2 regions of the Bacillus cereus group sp. RP43 genome follow, and region 1 is predicted to be linked to the other one. Evidence: predicted binding sites of a transcription regulator. Region 1 holds the regulator's gene; the other holds the start of a gene.

Region 1 (7,865 bases):
TTGGTTGTGCACGTCCAAGCAGTTAGGCTGATAAGTAGGCAAATCCGCTTATCGTGAAGGCTGAGCTGTGATGGGGAAGCTCCTTATGGAGCGAAGTCTTTGATTCCCCGCTGCCAAGAAAAGCTTCTAGCGAGATAAAAGGTGCCTGTACCGCAAACCGACACAGGTAGGCGAGGAGAGAATCCTAAGGTGTGCGAGAGAACTCTGGTTAAGGAACTCGGCAAAATGACCCCGTAACTTCGGGAGAAGGGGTGCTTTCTTAACGGAAAGCCGCAGTGAATAGGCCCAAGCGACTGTTTAGCAAAAACACAGGTCTCTGCGAAGCCGTAAGGCGAAGTATAGGGGCTGACACCTGCCCGGTGCTGGAAGGTTAAGGAGAGGGGTTAGCGTAAGCGAAGCTCTGAACTGAAGCCCCAGTAAACGGCGGCCGTAACTATAACGGTCCTAAGGTAGCGAAATTCCTTGTCGGGTAAGTTCCGACCCGCACGAAAGGTGTAACGATTTGGGCACTGTCTCAACCAGAGACTCGGTGAAATTATAGTACCTGTGAAGATGCAGGTTACCCGCGACAGGACGGAAAGACCCCGTGGAGCTTTACTGTAGCCTGATATTGAATTTTGGTACAGTTTGTACAGGATAGGCGGGAGCCATTGAAACCGGAGCGCTAGCTTCGGTGGAGGCGCTGGTGGGATACCGCCCTGACTGTATTGAAATTCTAACCTACGGGTCTTATCGACCCGGGAGACAGTGTCAGGTGGGCAGTTTGACTGGGGCGGTCGCCTCCTAAAGTGTAACGGAGGCGCCCAAAGGTTCCCTCAGAATGGTTGGAAATCATTCGTAGAGTGCAAAGGCATAAGGGAGCTTGACTGCGAGACCTACAAGTCGAGCAGGGACGAAAGTCGGGCTTAGTGATCCGGTGGTTCCGCATGGAAGGGCCATCGCTCAACGGATAAAAGCTACCCCGGGGATAACAGGCTTATCTCCCCCAAGAGTCCACATCGACGGGGAGGTTTGGCACCTCGATGTCGGCTCATCGCATCCTGGGGCTGTAGTCGGTCCCAAGGGTTGGGCTGTTCGCCCATTAAAGCGGTACGCGAGCTGGGTTCAGAACGTCGTGAGACAGTTCGGTCCCTATCCGTCGTGGGCGTAGGAAATTTGAGAGGAGCTGTCCTTAGTACGAGAGGACCGGGATGGACGCACCGCTGGTGTACCAGTTGTTCTGCCAAGGGCATAGCTGGGTAGCTATGTGCGGAAGGGATAAGTGCTGAAAGCATCTAAGCATGAAGCCCCCCTCAAGATGAGATTTCCCATAGCGTAAGCTAGTAAGATCCCTGAAAGATGATCAGGTTGATAGGTTCGAGGTGGAAGCATGGTGACATGTGGAGCTGACGAATACTAATAGATCGAGGACTTAACCATATAATATGAAGCAATGTTATCTAGTTTTGAAGGAATATACCTTCATCAGTTTGGTGATGATGGCAGAGAGGTCACACCCGTTCCCATACCGAACACGGAAGTTAAGCTCTCTAGCGCCGATGGTAGTTGGGACCTTGTCCCTGTGAGAGTAGGACGTCGCCAAGCAAGATAAAAACACAAGTCTTTTGACTTGTGTTTTTTCGTGTTTCCTTTTACAATTCGTAGTAATTTTAAAAATCTTTACTTAAAGAATTGTCCTTTTGATTAAAGATAGGGAAATGTGGCTAGGATAGTGAATAAGCAAAAGAGTTGCAAATTTTTTTAATACGTATATAATTAAAGTCAAAGATAGTCAAAGTCAATAAAGGTGGCGGATAAATGAGAAATATATCTGATATCATTGAGAAATATCTAAAGCAAGTTATTGACTTAAGCAATAATAATGTGATTGAAATCAAGAGGAATGAGATCGCTGATCGATTCGATTGTGTGCCGTCTCAAATCAACTATGTAATCAATACCCGTTTTACGCTAGAAAGAGGATTTGTAGTAGAAAGTAAACGAGGTGGAGGGGGTTACATTCGCATTATAAAAGTCAAATTGCATGACGATATAGACATTATTGATCAAATGCTTCATATGATTGATCATAGTGTTGCGCAAGGAAATGCAGAAAGCATGATTATACGTTTAATAGAAGAGGGTATTATAACAAATCGTGAAGCTAAACTTATGCTAAGCGTACTAGATCGTTCTGTATTATTAATGGATGTTCCTTCTCGAGATGAACTTAGGGCTCGAATATTATGCGCAATGTTAAGAACACTGAAATATAAATAAATATAACTTTTGTTAAGAATGATAACTAAGATAATGCAGTTTAATATTGTAGGAATTTTGAAAGATGACATGTGCTTTTACTAAATGGATTAAGAAAAGAGAACAATCTAGTAATGTATGAAAAGTATCATGAGATAGATCGTTCCTGTTGTAAAGGTGGGAGATAGCGATGACTTGTCAAAACTGTAATATAAGACCAGCAACTTTACATTATACAAAAGTAATCAACGGAAAAAAGGCGGAAGTTCATCTTTGCGAGCAATGTGCAGAACAAAGTGGCTATACGTCTTTCTTTCAATCACCGCAGTCTAATTTTTCATTCCATGACCTATTAGCCGGATTATTGCATAGTGAACCAGCGATGTTTGAAGAAGGGCAAGATGCATTTTCAAATACAAGTATATCAAGATGTCCGAATTGTAAGATGACATATGAACAATTTACAAAAGTGGGACGCTTTGGATGTGCTTCTTGTTACGATACATTTAAGGGGCATTTAAAACCATTGTTAAAACGTCTTCACGGTGGGCATACAGAACATTGTGGGAAAATTCCTGAACGTATAGAAGGAAATATCTACTTAAAGAAAGAATTAGATGAACTAAAACTCAATCTGAAACAATATGTACAGAAAGAGGAATTTGAGAAAGCGGCTGAAGTACGAGATGAAATTCGAGGTCTTGAAAATCAGCTTAGTGAGCATAGAGAGGGGGAATAGTTCTATGTCACTGGACAGAATTATGAATGAAGCGATTAGTCCATGGATGAAGGGGGATGGCCCTGATTCTGATATTGTTTTAAGTAGTCGAATTCGTTTGGCTCGTAATTTTAAAAAATATCAATTCTCTACTATGCAAAACGAGGAAGAAGCTAAACAGATTCATGAGTTATTTAAGAAGAAGTTTATAAATAAACCTGTAGAACCTTTTGGGGCGTTTGAACTATTAAAAATGAATGAATTAAATCCTCTTCAAAGGAGAGTTTTAGTTGAGAAGCATTTAATTAGTCCAAATCTTGCAGGAACAGAATACGGAGCATGCCTACTATCAGAAAGTGAACATATAAGTATCATGCTTAATGAAGAGGATCATGTTAGGATTCAGTGCCTATTTTCAGGTTTGCAGTTATCAGAGGCGCTTCAAAGTGCCAATCAAATAGATAATTGGATCGAGGAACAGGTTGAATATGCTTTTGATGAATCGCTTGGATATATTACGAGTTGCCCCACTAACGTTGGTACAGGATTAAGGGCTTCGGTAATGATTCATTTGCCGGGACTGGTTTTAACGAAAAGAATTAACCGTATTATACAAGTAATTCAAAAATTAGGGTTAGTAGTAAGAGGAATATACGGTGAAGGTAGCGAAGCGTTAGGTAATATATTTCAAGTGTCAAATCAAATGACACTAGGGAAATCAGAAGAAGATATTATTGCAGATTTAAAGAGTGTCATTCAACAAATCATTCATCAAGAAAAAATGGCTAGAGAATTAATTGTACAAAATTCAAGTATTGAGCTTGAAGATAAAGTATATCGTTCTTACGGAATACTAGCTAACAGTCGTTTAATTCAATCTGCAGAAGCAGCCACTTGCTTATCAGATGTACGACTTGGTATTGACTTAGGATATATACAAGGTATATCGAGAAATATTTTAACTGAGTTAATGGTTCTTACTCAGCCGGGCATTTTGCAACAATATGCAGGAGGACCTCTAGGACCAGAAGAAAGAGATTATCGAAGAGCAACCTTAATCCGTGAGCGATTACGAATTGAACAAAATTAAGCGCAAGTAGGAGGCGATTTCTATGATGTTTGGAAGATTTACAGAACGAGCACAGAAAGTATTAGCTTTATCTCAAGAGGAAGCAATTCGCATTGGGCATAATAATATTGGAACAGAACATATTTTACTTGGGCTTGTACGCGAAGGTGAAGGAATTGCAGCAAAAGCGTTAATTGCTCTTGGATTAAGTCCAGAGAAAGTTCAAAAAGAGGTAGAAGCATTAATTGGACGTGGCACGGAAGCTTCTCAAACAGTACATTACACACCTCGTGCTAAAAAAGTTATTGAGTTGTCTATGGACGAAGCTCGTAAATTGGGTCATTCCTACGTTGGAACAGAACATATTTTACTTGGTTTAATCCGTGAAGGTGAAGGTGTAGCAGCACGTGTTTTAAATAATTTAGGTGTAAGCCTAAATAAAGCAAGACAACAAGTGTTACAACTCCTTGGAAGTAATGAAGCTAGTTCAGGTCACCAAGGTGGTTCATCAACAAATGCGAATACGCCTACACTTGACAGTCTAGCACGTGATTTAACAGTTGTTGCACGTGAAAATCGCTTAGATCCTGTTATTGGACGTAGTAAAGAAATTCAACGTGTAATTGAAGTGTTAAGCCGTAGAACAAAAAACAATCCAGTATTAATTGGAGAACCTGGTGTAGGTAAGACAGCAATTGCGGAAGGATTAGCACAGCAAATTGTAAATAATGAAGTTCCTGAAACTTTAAGAGATAAGCGTGTTATGACATTAGATATGGGTACAGTTGTTGCTGGAACAAAATATCGTGGTGAATTTGAGGATCGTTTAAAGAAAGTGATGGATGAGATTCGCCAAGCTGGTAACATCATTCTATTTATTGATGAGCTTCATACGTTAATTGGTGCAGGAGGGGCGGAAGGTGCAATTGATGCATCGAATATTTTAAAACCATCTTTAGCACGTGGTGAATTACAATGTATTGGTGCAACAACTTTAGATGAATATCGTAAATACATTGAAAAGGATGCGGCATTAGAAAGACGTTTCCAACCAATTCATGTTGATGAACCAAACTTAGAAGAATCAGTTCAAATTTTAAAAGGTTTACGTGACCGTTATGAGGCGCATCACCGCGTATCTATTACAGATGATGCAATCGATGCGGCTGTAAAACTTTCAGATCGTTACATTACAGACCGTTTTTTACCTGATAAAGCAATCGATTTAATTGATGAGGCTGCATCAAAAGTGCGCTTACGTTCTTATACAACACCGCCAAACTTAAAAGAGCTTGAAGTGAAGCTTGAGGAAATTAGAAAAGAAAAAGATGCAGCTGTACAAAGCCAAGAATTTGAAAAAGCTGCTTCCTTACGTGATATGGAACAACGTTTACGTGAAAAGTTAGAAGATACAAAGCGTCAGTGGAAAGAGAAACAAGGACAAGAAAACTCAGAAGTAACAGTAGAAGATATTGCAAATGTCGTTTCCACATGGACACGTATTCCGGTTTCTAAACTTGCACAAACAGAGACAGATAAATTATTAAACTTGGAATCAATTTTACATGATCGTTTAATTGGGCAGGATGAAGCAGTTGTAGCTGTGGCAAAAGCTGTTCGTCGTGCGAGAGCGGGATTAAAAGATCCGAAACGTCCAATTGGCTCATTTATTTTCCTAGGACCGACTGGTGTAGGTAAAACAGAATTAGCGAGGGCATTAGCGGAATCTATGTTCGGTGATGAGGATGCAATGATCCGCATCGATATGTCTGAGTACATGGAAAAGCATTCTACTTCTCGTTTAGTTGGATCTCCTCCAGGATATGTTGGATATGAAGAAGGTGGACAATTAACAGAGAAAGTTCGTCGTAAGCCATATTCAGTTGTCTTATTAGATGAAGTAGAGAAAGCTCATCCTGATGTGTTTAATATTTTACTACAAGTATTAGAAGATGGTCGTTTAACAGATTCTAAAGGACGTACAGTTGATTTCCGTAATACAATTGTTATTATGACGTCTAATGTTGGTGCAGACGCATTAAAACGTAATAAACATCTTGGATTTAACGTACAAGATGAGAGCCGCGATTATTCAGATATGAAAGGTAAAGTAATGGATGAATTGAAAAAAGCATTTCGTCCAGAATTCTTAAACCGTATTGATGAAATTATCGTGTTCCATATGCTTGAGAAAAAACATATTCAAGAAATTGTAACTCTTATGGTGAATCAGTTAGTGAATCGCTTAAAAGAACAAGAGATTGAATTGCACTTAACAGAAGGAGCAATTGCAGCAATTGCTGATAAAGGATTTGATCGAGAGTACGGTGCTCGTCCGCTTCGTAGAGCAATTCAAAAACATGTAGAAGATAGACTATCAGAAGAACTGTTAAAAGGTGCTATTGAGAAAGGACAAAAAGTTATCTTTGATGTAGAAGGAGAATCATTTGTCATTCATAGTGCGGAAAAGGTAAAATAAGTATAGACAAACAAAGAGGGCTACGCGATAGCCCTCTTTCTTGTACGAGAAGGATAAACGTTTGTAGATGAAAGTGAAGTGAACTATAAAAGATATGGCTAAAAAGAAAACAAAATTTACATGTCAAGAATGTGGTTATCAGTCGCCAAAATATATGGGGAAATGTCCTGGATGTGGTCAATGGAATACGCTTGTTGAAGAGATGGAACCAGTTGTATCATCAAGACGCCTTAATTATGCCAATGCAATTCAATCAGAAGTAACAAAACCAAGACGCTTAACAGAGGTAGAAACAAAGTCTGAGGCACGTATTGAAACGAAATTTCAAGAGTTTAACCGTGTACTTGGTGGCGGGATTGTAGATGGATCTTTAGTACTTATTGGTGGAGACCCTGGGATTGGGAAATCAACATTGTTATTACAAATTTCATCGCAATTAGCCGATTCTTCATATGATGTACTATACATATCAGGTGAGGAGTCAGCAAAGCAGATTAAACTTCGTGCAGATCGTTTGCATGTAAAGGGTAGTAATCTATTTGTTGTAGCAGAGACTGATTTACAACGAATTGCAGCGCACATTGAAGAGATGAATCCAGCTTTTGTTGTTATTGACTCCATTCAGACGATACATTTACCTGAAGTAACGTCAGCCCCAGGGAGTGTAGCGCAAGTACGTGAATGTACAGCGGAATTAATGAAACTTGCAAAGACGAAAGGGATTCCTATTTTTATCGTCGGACATGTGACAAAAGAAGGGGCAATTGCAGGACCACGTATGCTAGAACATATGGTTGATGCAGTTCTTTACTTTGAAGGAGATCGTCACCATACATATCGTATTTTGCGAGCCGTGAAGAACCGTTTTGGTTCCACAAATGAAATGGGTATCTTTGAAATGAAGGAACTAGGTCTTGCAGAAGTACTAAATCCTTCTGAAATTTTCCTTGAGGAACGTCCAGTTGGAGTTGCAGGATCCACAGTGGTTGCTTCAATGGAAGGAACAAGACCGGTTTTAGTAGAAATACAAGCATTAATCTCCCCTACTAGTTTTGGAAATCCTCGAAGAATGGCGACGGGAATTGATCATAACCGCGTTTCACTTATTATGGCAGTGCTAGAAAAAAGAACAGGTTTATTATTGCAAAATCAAGACGCATATTTAAAAGTCGCGGGTGGTTTGAAATTAGATGAGCCAGCAATCGATTTAGCCGTTGCATTAAGTATTGCTTCAAGTTTCAGAGATAAACCTACTGCACCAACCGATGCGGTAATAGGAGAAGTAGGCCTAACTGGAGAAGTAAGAAGAGTATCAAGAATTGAACAACGTGTACAAGAAGCAGCGAAATTAGGATTTCAAC
Region 2 (7,865 bases), 1.0 Mb from region 1:
TCTGATAAAATGAGCTGATGATACATCATAAACGACGGTTGCCACGGCCCATATAATGTAGGAACTCGATATGCGCTATATTGTAATTCTCCTTTTTTCAACCCTTCTTCCACTTTCGAAAATAGACGTTTGTTTTCGGATTCTTCAGTGCTTCCTATTTCAATAGAAGAAATTAGATTTAACTTTACTTTATTGTTTTCACACATCCTTACGATTCGTTTTAAATATTGTAATATGACCCTTTCATTCCGAAATCCACTTTGCTGATTCGGCTCATACAAGCAAAAATAAACTGTATCGAAACTCTCTTCCTCTACCGATCGCCATCCGTCTTCATCCCTTATAGAATAGTACGTAAATAACGCATTTCGCCCAATCAACAATAATTTCTCTTCATTAATTTTTGTCATACTATCAAATTCATCAAAATCAAGACCATATACTTCTACTTCTTCTGCAATCATTTTATTCACAAGGTGATAACCTACAAACGTAAGTGCACCTATAATCAGCACGCGTTTCATACCACCAACCCTTTCCCCTTGAAACAAATAGCTCCTCATTTATGTATATGGGAGCTTCACAATTCTTCTTCATATTTTTTAAAGAAATCAGTCGTTTGTCTAACCATTTTATATTTCACATCTTGCAGATGGAATAAAACAGAAGTATCGCATTGATTTAGTTGCCTCATTTTCTCGTATTTACGTAACAACTGTTTTCTTCCTCTTTTTTCCTGTGTTGATACGAAAATTTTAACAGGTACACAAGACGGAAGAAGCGCAAATGATTTTTTATTTATTTTTGATTCTAATTCTTCTTCTTTGGAATCATACGCCAAACTTAATTCCTTCACGAGTCTCTTGTAAAAAAACTTATGCTCTTTCTCAAACTCCACATATTCTGGTAAATCTAAACACGGATTTAACATAACGACAGAACGTATACATTCAGAGTATTTGTTCATCATCTCAAGTGCTACAAGCGCTCCCATGCCATCTGCCATAATGTGCATTTTCGTATTTAATGTCTCTTTTCTTAAAACGACATCATACAAACGTTTTGCAAGACGAACAGCTCGATCGTTTCCCCAATGCCTTCCGTATAAGTTAGATGAAAAGACCGTATAGCCTTTTTCAATAAGGCCCTGTAAAAAATAAGCTCTCCCTGCATGTTGTGTCCATAAACTTGTACCATTCTCAATAAAATAGTTATAATCTCCTAGGAGCATAACAGAAAATCCATTTGGCTTTTCTGGTAAATAAATTACACATGGTTCTTTTTCTAAATAAAAAAAACGTTCCGTAATACTCATTTTTCCCCCGCCTTATTTTCTAAACGTATAAAAGTACTCTTTTATAATGTATGAACAGAATGCAAATTTGCGTTGGAAAATCTACAAATATTTTTCTATATTCTTTTTTCAATTGTGTTACAATAAGGACAGATTGAACGAATAGAGGTGTAAAATATGCGTTTCATTTGGGCATTAATTTGGTCGTTCGCGCTTGTACATATGATGAGCTACGTAATCGGCTCTATGACTGGCGGTACATACGATTTTAACCAAGCGTCTATTTTCTCAGTTGTTCTTGCGGTATTAGTATTAGCGATTGCAGCTGCGATTCCGAACGAGCCAGTAGAACAACACTAAAAAGAGTCCGGATTTTATCCGAACTCTTTTTTTACTTTACATGAACAACTAATTCATTATTTTCAACATCAACAACTACGTGACTATTGTCCGTAATCGTTCCTGCAATCAATTCTCTCGCTAATTTCGTCTCAACTTGACGCTGTACGTATCGTTTTAACGGACGAGCTCCGTACATCGGATCGAATCCAGCTTCTACAACAAATTCTTTTGCAGATTCCGTCAATTCTAATGATATGTGGCGATCTGCTAAACGCCCTTGTAATTCTTGTACAATCTTATCAACAATATCTTTAATTTCATTCCTTGTAAGAGGTTTGAATAAAATAATTTCATCGACACGGTTTAAGAATTCTGGTCGGAAATGTCCTCTTAATTGTCCCATTACAAGTTCTCTTGACTCTTCTTTAATAGAACCATCTTCTTCTAGCCCTTCTAATAAGTGAGCAGATCCAATATTTGAAGTCATAATAATAACCGTGTTTTTAAAGTCTACTGTACGTCCTTGTGAATCTGTAATGCGTCCATCGTCTAACATTTGTAATAAAATGTTGAATACTTCTGGATGTGCTTTTTCGATTTCATCTAACAAAATAACAGAATATGGTTTACGTCTTACTGCTTCTGTTAATTGTCCGCCTTCTTCATATCCAACATATCCAGGAGGCGCACCAATTAAGCGTGATACTGCGTGTTTCTCCATATACTCAGACATATCGATACGAATCATTTGCTCTTCACTGTCAAATAACGTTTGTGCTAATGTTTTTGCAAGCTCAGTTTTACCAACACCTGTAGGGCCTAAGAAAATGAATGAACCAATTGGACGATTCGGATCTTTAATGCCAGCGCGAGCACGAAGAACTGCGTCTGATACAAGGCTTACCGCTTCCTCTTGACCGATAACACGCTCTGATAAAATTTGTTCAAGACGTAATAATTTCTCACGTTCACCTTCAACGAGTTTTGCGACAGGAATACCAGTCCACCTTGAAACAATGTCTGCAATTTCTTCTTCACTTACTTCCTCGCGTAATAAACGATTCTCTTGTTTATTATGTGCACCCATCTCTTCCGCTTCTTTTAACTCTTTTTCGATAGCTGGAATTTTCCCGTGGCGAAGCTCAGCTGCTTTATTTAAATCATAATTTCCTTCTGCTTCTTCTAACTCACGGCGCAAGCGCTCTAAATGTTCACGTAAGTCACGCACTTTATGAATGTCTTCTTTTTCTTTCTCCCATTTCGCTCTCATACTACTTGCAACTTCTTTTAAATCCGATAATTCACGTTGCAATGTTTTTAGGCGCTCTTGACTACCTAAGTCCTTTTCTTTCCCAAGAGCAGCTTCTTCAATTTCCAGCTGCATAATGCGGCGCGTTACTTCATCTAATTCTGTTGGCATAGAATCAATTTCTGTTCGAATTGTTGCACAAGCTTCATCAACAAGATCAATTGCTTTATCGGGCAAGAAACGATCTGAAATATATCGATCTGATAAAACAGATGCTGCTACAATCGCACGGTCATGAATATTTACACCGTGATAAATTTCAAAACGCTCTTTTAAACCACGTAAAATGGAAATTGTATCCTCAACAGTTGGCTCTTCTGCTAATACTTGTTGGAAACGTCTTTCTAACGCTGGGTCTTTCTCAATATATTTACGGTATTCATCTAGCGTTGTTGCTCCAATACAATGCAGTTCACCACGCGCTAGCATTGGTTTTAACATATTTCCTGCATCCATCGCTCCTTCTGTTTTACCAGCCCCGACAATTGTATGAAGTTCATCAATGAATAATAAAATGCGACCTTCACTCTTTTTAATTTCATTTAATACAGCTTGCAGACGCTCTTCAAACTCACCGCGGAATTTTGCTCCGGCCACAAGTGCACTCATATCTAAAGCGAAAATTGTTCGATCTTTTAGTCCTTCTGGGACATCTTTTTTCACAATACGCTGCGCTAATCCTTCAACAATTGCTGTTTTACCAACACCTGGCTCTCCGATTAAAACAGGGTTATTTTTCGTTTTGCGTGAAAGAATACGGATTACGCGGCGAATTTCACTATCTCGGCCAATTACAGGATCAATTTTCCCCGCTCTTACTTCAGCCACTAAATCACGGCCATATTTTTCTAACGCTTCATAAGTTGCTTCTGGATTTTGACTAGTCACTCTTTGATTCCCCCGAACTGTCATTAAAGACTGTAATAAGTTATCTTTCGTAATATGAAATTTTGTAAATAATTGATTTATATCGCCTTTTTCTTCAGAAAAAGCAAGCAATACATGTTCGACTGAAATGTAATCATCTTGCAATTTCTCCGCTTCTTTTCCTGCTCTTACAAGCAGTTGTTGCAAAGCACCTGTTACATATAATTTCCCTGCCTCTGCCCCGCTTCCAGTTACAGAAGGCTTTTTCTTAATTAAACTTTCAGCGCCTTGCTTTAACGCTTCTATATCGACATTCATTTTTTGAAAAATACGTACCGTTAATCCGTCTTGCTGCTCTAATAACGTAAGCAATAGATGAACAGTATCTACTTCTTGATGATGATGAGATACCGCTAAAGATTGAGCACTCATAATCGCTTCCTGTGTTTTCGTTGTCATTTGATTTAAGTCCATCTTTACAGCCCTCCAAATGTTTGACTTTCTTTGACCTTTGATTTGATTATACGCCAACTGACTTTTTTATACAATAATTTTGCTTATGTAGTTCCAACTTATTATTGGAAAAAGAAAAAAGTAACATTCATTTTCCTAATCAAAAAAAGCCGCAATAACGATTGCGGCTTCTGTTACGGTTTTCTTTTATATGTCCACTGACGGTTATGATTTGCGTTCTCTGGAAACCTTTCCCCGGCAGTTAATTTCACCATTTGTGGATCTTTCACCATACTTCCCGTTTCACCAATTTCTACGTAAATGCCATCATTTGGCGCCTTTTGCCCTGAACGAAACCTGCGATTTTGTCCCATTTCCATTCTCCTTCCATGACGTCTTGCCTCATTAGTATATCCATTTTAAAAGAAAGCTTTTCTGTCATGTTTAGGAAACAAGTACTACCGTTTACTCATGTACATATATATAATTACACAAGCTTAAGCAGGAATTGTTGGTATATTTGTTGAAAAAAAAGAAACCAACCAAAGTTTAGGCCAGTTTCAAAGGAGAGTCAAACATATACGAGAAGATTACATGTTCATTATAAGTCGCATCATTCAAACAATGTAACCCTTTTCACAAATTGTACATAATGAAATAAACATTGTTTGAACTTTCTAAAAAGATGTTGACTTTTCCTAATTTCCAACGAGAAATAGTAGACACCACAGCGCTTCGCGACGTAAGATGGATATATAGTGAAACTTTCATCTACAGTAGTTTCACCCAGTCTAACCTCTTATTTCTGCATATTAAAAACGGAAATACAGATAGAAACAAAAAATTATTATAAGAGGTGAAATTATGAACAAACAACATTTAATCGCTTTAGACTTAGACGGAACATTATTAACAGACAACAAAATAATTTCTCCAAGAACTAAAAACACAATTGCAAAAGCAAAAGAACAAGGACATATTGTCGTTATTTCAACAGGGCGTCCATTCCGCGCTAGTTACGATTATTATAAAGAACTTAGCCTTAACACACCAATCGTAAACTTTAATGGGGCTTACGTGCATCACCCACTTGATTCAAATTGGGGAACACATCACTCTCCTCTTGAACTTTCAACAGCGCAAGAAATCGTCCGAGCTTGCTTTGATTTCGGTGTGAAAAATGTCTATGCTGAAGTCATGGATGATGTGTATGTCCGTGAAATTGATGAAGATAAAAAACATATTTTTGAATTCGGTTCTCCAAAGATTTTCACAGGAGATTTATTAAATATTTTAAATGACCACCCAACTTGCTTATTAATCGATGCACATGACGAGCATTCTGCTGCAATTCGCCAACATTTAACAGATATGCATGCTGAAGTCATCGACCATAGAAAATGGGGTGCGCCTTGGCCAATTATTGAAATTGTAAAAAGCGGATTAAATAAAGCTGTCGGATTACAAAAAATTTCAGGCCATTACAATATTCCTAAAGAACGAATTATCGCTTTTGGTGATGAGGATAACGACTTTGAAATGATCGAATTTGCTGGTCATGGAATCGCAATGGGTAATGCAATCCCTGAATTAAAATCACTCGCAAATCATACAACATTAACGAATGAAGAAGATGGTATCGCTCTATATTTAGAAGAGGTTCTTGGATTGTAATCTAAAAATTCCCTGCTTATAGTTTCTCGCCAAACGCTCATACTATTATTAGACGCAAGAGAAAGCGCGTCAATTGTTTTCAGCTAAATAAAGGGGGGTTTTTCGAATGGGTAAAAAGAACAAATCAAAACGTTTTATCCAGCAAGGAGCCGATGCTGTTATGAAGCATGATGCCAGATTCCCGTACAGAGGTACATTAGCTGAGGCAGAAAAAGCGAGAAGTAACTCTTCGTTTGGAGGGGTTTAAATGGGGAACTTACTATTCCAACAAGCTAGAGACGCTGTTGCAAGTGCTGTTTCTTGTTCAAGTGGCGCTGAACAACAGGAACTCGTTTATAGAGCAAAAAATTCTTTGCACTCTGCTTATGCAAACTCTTCAACTGCTGAAAAAGTTCAGCTACGTGAAATGCAGGAGCAATTGCAAAACATTACGAATTTGCATTAAAAAAGAGGACCAACTTTGGTCCTCTTTAATCTTTTCTAAACAATCCAAACACCCCGACCGTTTGCAGTATATTTGTAAATGCACCTGGGTCCACCTGTTTAATAACCCTCTCTAATTCGTACAACTCGTAACGAGTAATAACAATCATTAACATTTCTTTATTTTCATTTGTATAAGCACCTGTTGCTGGTATAGTTGTAATCCCTCTCACTAAGCGAGAGTGAATCGCTTTTCGCACATTTGCCCCGTTCTTTGTAATAATTAATGCCGTAATCTTCACATGACGGGTATGAATCGCATCAATAATTCTCGTTGACACATACAAAGTAACCAAAGTATATAATGCTTTTTCCCATCCATACACATAGCCCGCGGCGATAATGATAATTGCATTAAAGAAGAAAAAATACGTGCCGACAGGCTTATCTTTTATCTTTGATAAAATCATGGCGATAATATCTAGGCCACCGGTAGAAGCACCCCACTTTAAAGCAATTCCTACCCCAATCGCTGAAATAATACCACCAAAAATCGCATTCAATATGATATCGTTCGAAACCGCTCTAACTGGGATAATTTCTAAAAACAAAGTCATAAATATAACACAAAGAAAACTAAAAAACGTAAAAGCCTTTCCAACCTTTTTCCACGCTAAAATAACGACAGGAATATTAAATAAGCTAAACAATACACCCGTAGATATATGAATAGATAAAAAGTCACCTAATATTTGTGACAATAATTGAGACAATCCAGCAAAACCACTCGCATACACTTTCGCTGGTGTTAAAAATAAATTCATTCCAATTGCATTTAATAAACCTGCAATAATTACAACGATTAGCTTCTTAATAAGTTCAGTATAATTCAGCTTCAAATCCATTTCTAATCCACCTTTACCCCGCTATTTGCGGGCAGTAAGACCCCTACCTCAAAATTCAGCGAAAGCAAAGAAGTTAGGTGGGGGTCGGGCTGCCCGTAAAAGCCCGATTGGTGCGGGCTAATAATCAGCGGGGGATGAAGACCCCCCACTGATTAAAGTTTCACTTTATTATTCATAAATGCCCCGCTATACATAGTCTTTACGAAAAAGGAAATGATAAACGTACAACGTTTAGAAATGGAGTTGATACATATGCCACATACGAGCGATAACGACAAAAAAGCACGCGACAATAATGCAAAGCGCACTCAAAAAAATGAACAAGAGCAAAAAAATATTCAGCAAGGAAAGCGTGCATATTCTAAGAAAACTGATCACCTTTGATTACATCGTACATCAACGTTAATGTTGATGTACTTTTTTTACATTTTACAGGGGAAAAACATTAAAAATTCACTTCATGTTCACTTCTATATTCTACAATAGCGATAACATATTCGGATGAGGTGTTAGCATGAAAGGAAAAAGTATATTCATTATCACTGCACTAATAAGTATAATAATGCTATCTGCTTGCGGACAAAAAAATAACTCGGCC

What was found. Region 1 encodes CtsR, which represses protease genes until heat stress. Its sites were predicted from a motif close to ATGGTCAATAAAGGTCAAACA; they were not measured.
Positions count from the first base shown of each region.
Region 2: clpB (ATP-dependent chaperone ClpB) is a predicted target of CtsR. The motif match lies at 4,304-4,324, and genes of this name have one in related genera.

Region 1 covers NZ_JARVHQ010000001.1:5,057,037-5,064,901, reverse strand. The annotation lists rRNA gene QCI75_RS26310 (23S ribosomal RNA) at 1-1,419, shown strand, start outside; rRNA gene rrf (5S ribosomal RNA) at 1,469-1,584, shown strand; gene ctsR (transcriptional regulator CtsR) at 1,798-2,259, shown strand; gene mcsA (protein-arginine kinase activator protein McsA) at 2,429-2,977, shown strand; gene mcsB (protein-arginine kinase McsB) at 2,982-4,046, shown strand; gene clpC (ATP-dependent protease ATP-binding subunit ClpC) at 4,069-6,504, shown strand; gene radA (DNA repair protein RadA) at 6,599-7,865, shown strand, end outside.
Region 2 covers NZ_JARVHQ010000001.1:4,023,697-4,031,561, forward strand. The annotation lists gene QCI75_RS21000 (NAD-dependent epimerase/dehydratase family protein) at 1-551, opposite strand, end outside; gene QCI75_RS21005 (lipase family protein) at 581-1,315, opposite strand; gene QCI75_RS21010 (YjzD family protein) at 1,472-1,654, shown strand; gene clpB (ATP-dependent chaperone ClpB) at 1,686-4,286, opposite strand; gene QCI75_RS21020 (YjzC family protein) at 4,460-4,639, opposite strand; gene QCI75_RS21025 (Cof-type HAD-IIB family hydrolase) at 5,130-5,939, shown strand; gene QCI75_RS21030 (hypothetical protein) at 6,046-6,186, shown strand; gene QCI75_RS21035 (DUF3813 domain-containing protein) at 6,187-6,384, shown strand; gene QCI75_RS21040 (YitT family protein) at 6,410-7,267, opposite strand; gene QCI75_RS21045 (DUF3941 domain-containing protein) at 7,520-7,651, shown strand; gene prsA (peptidylprolyl isomerase PrsA) at 7,782-7,865, shown strand, end outside.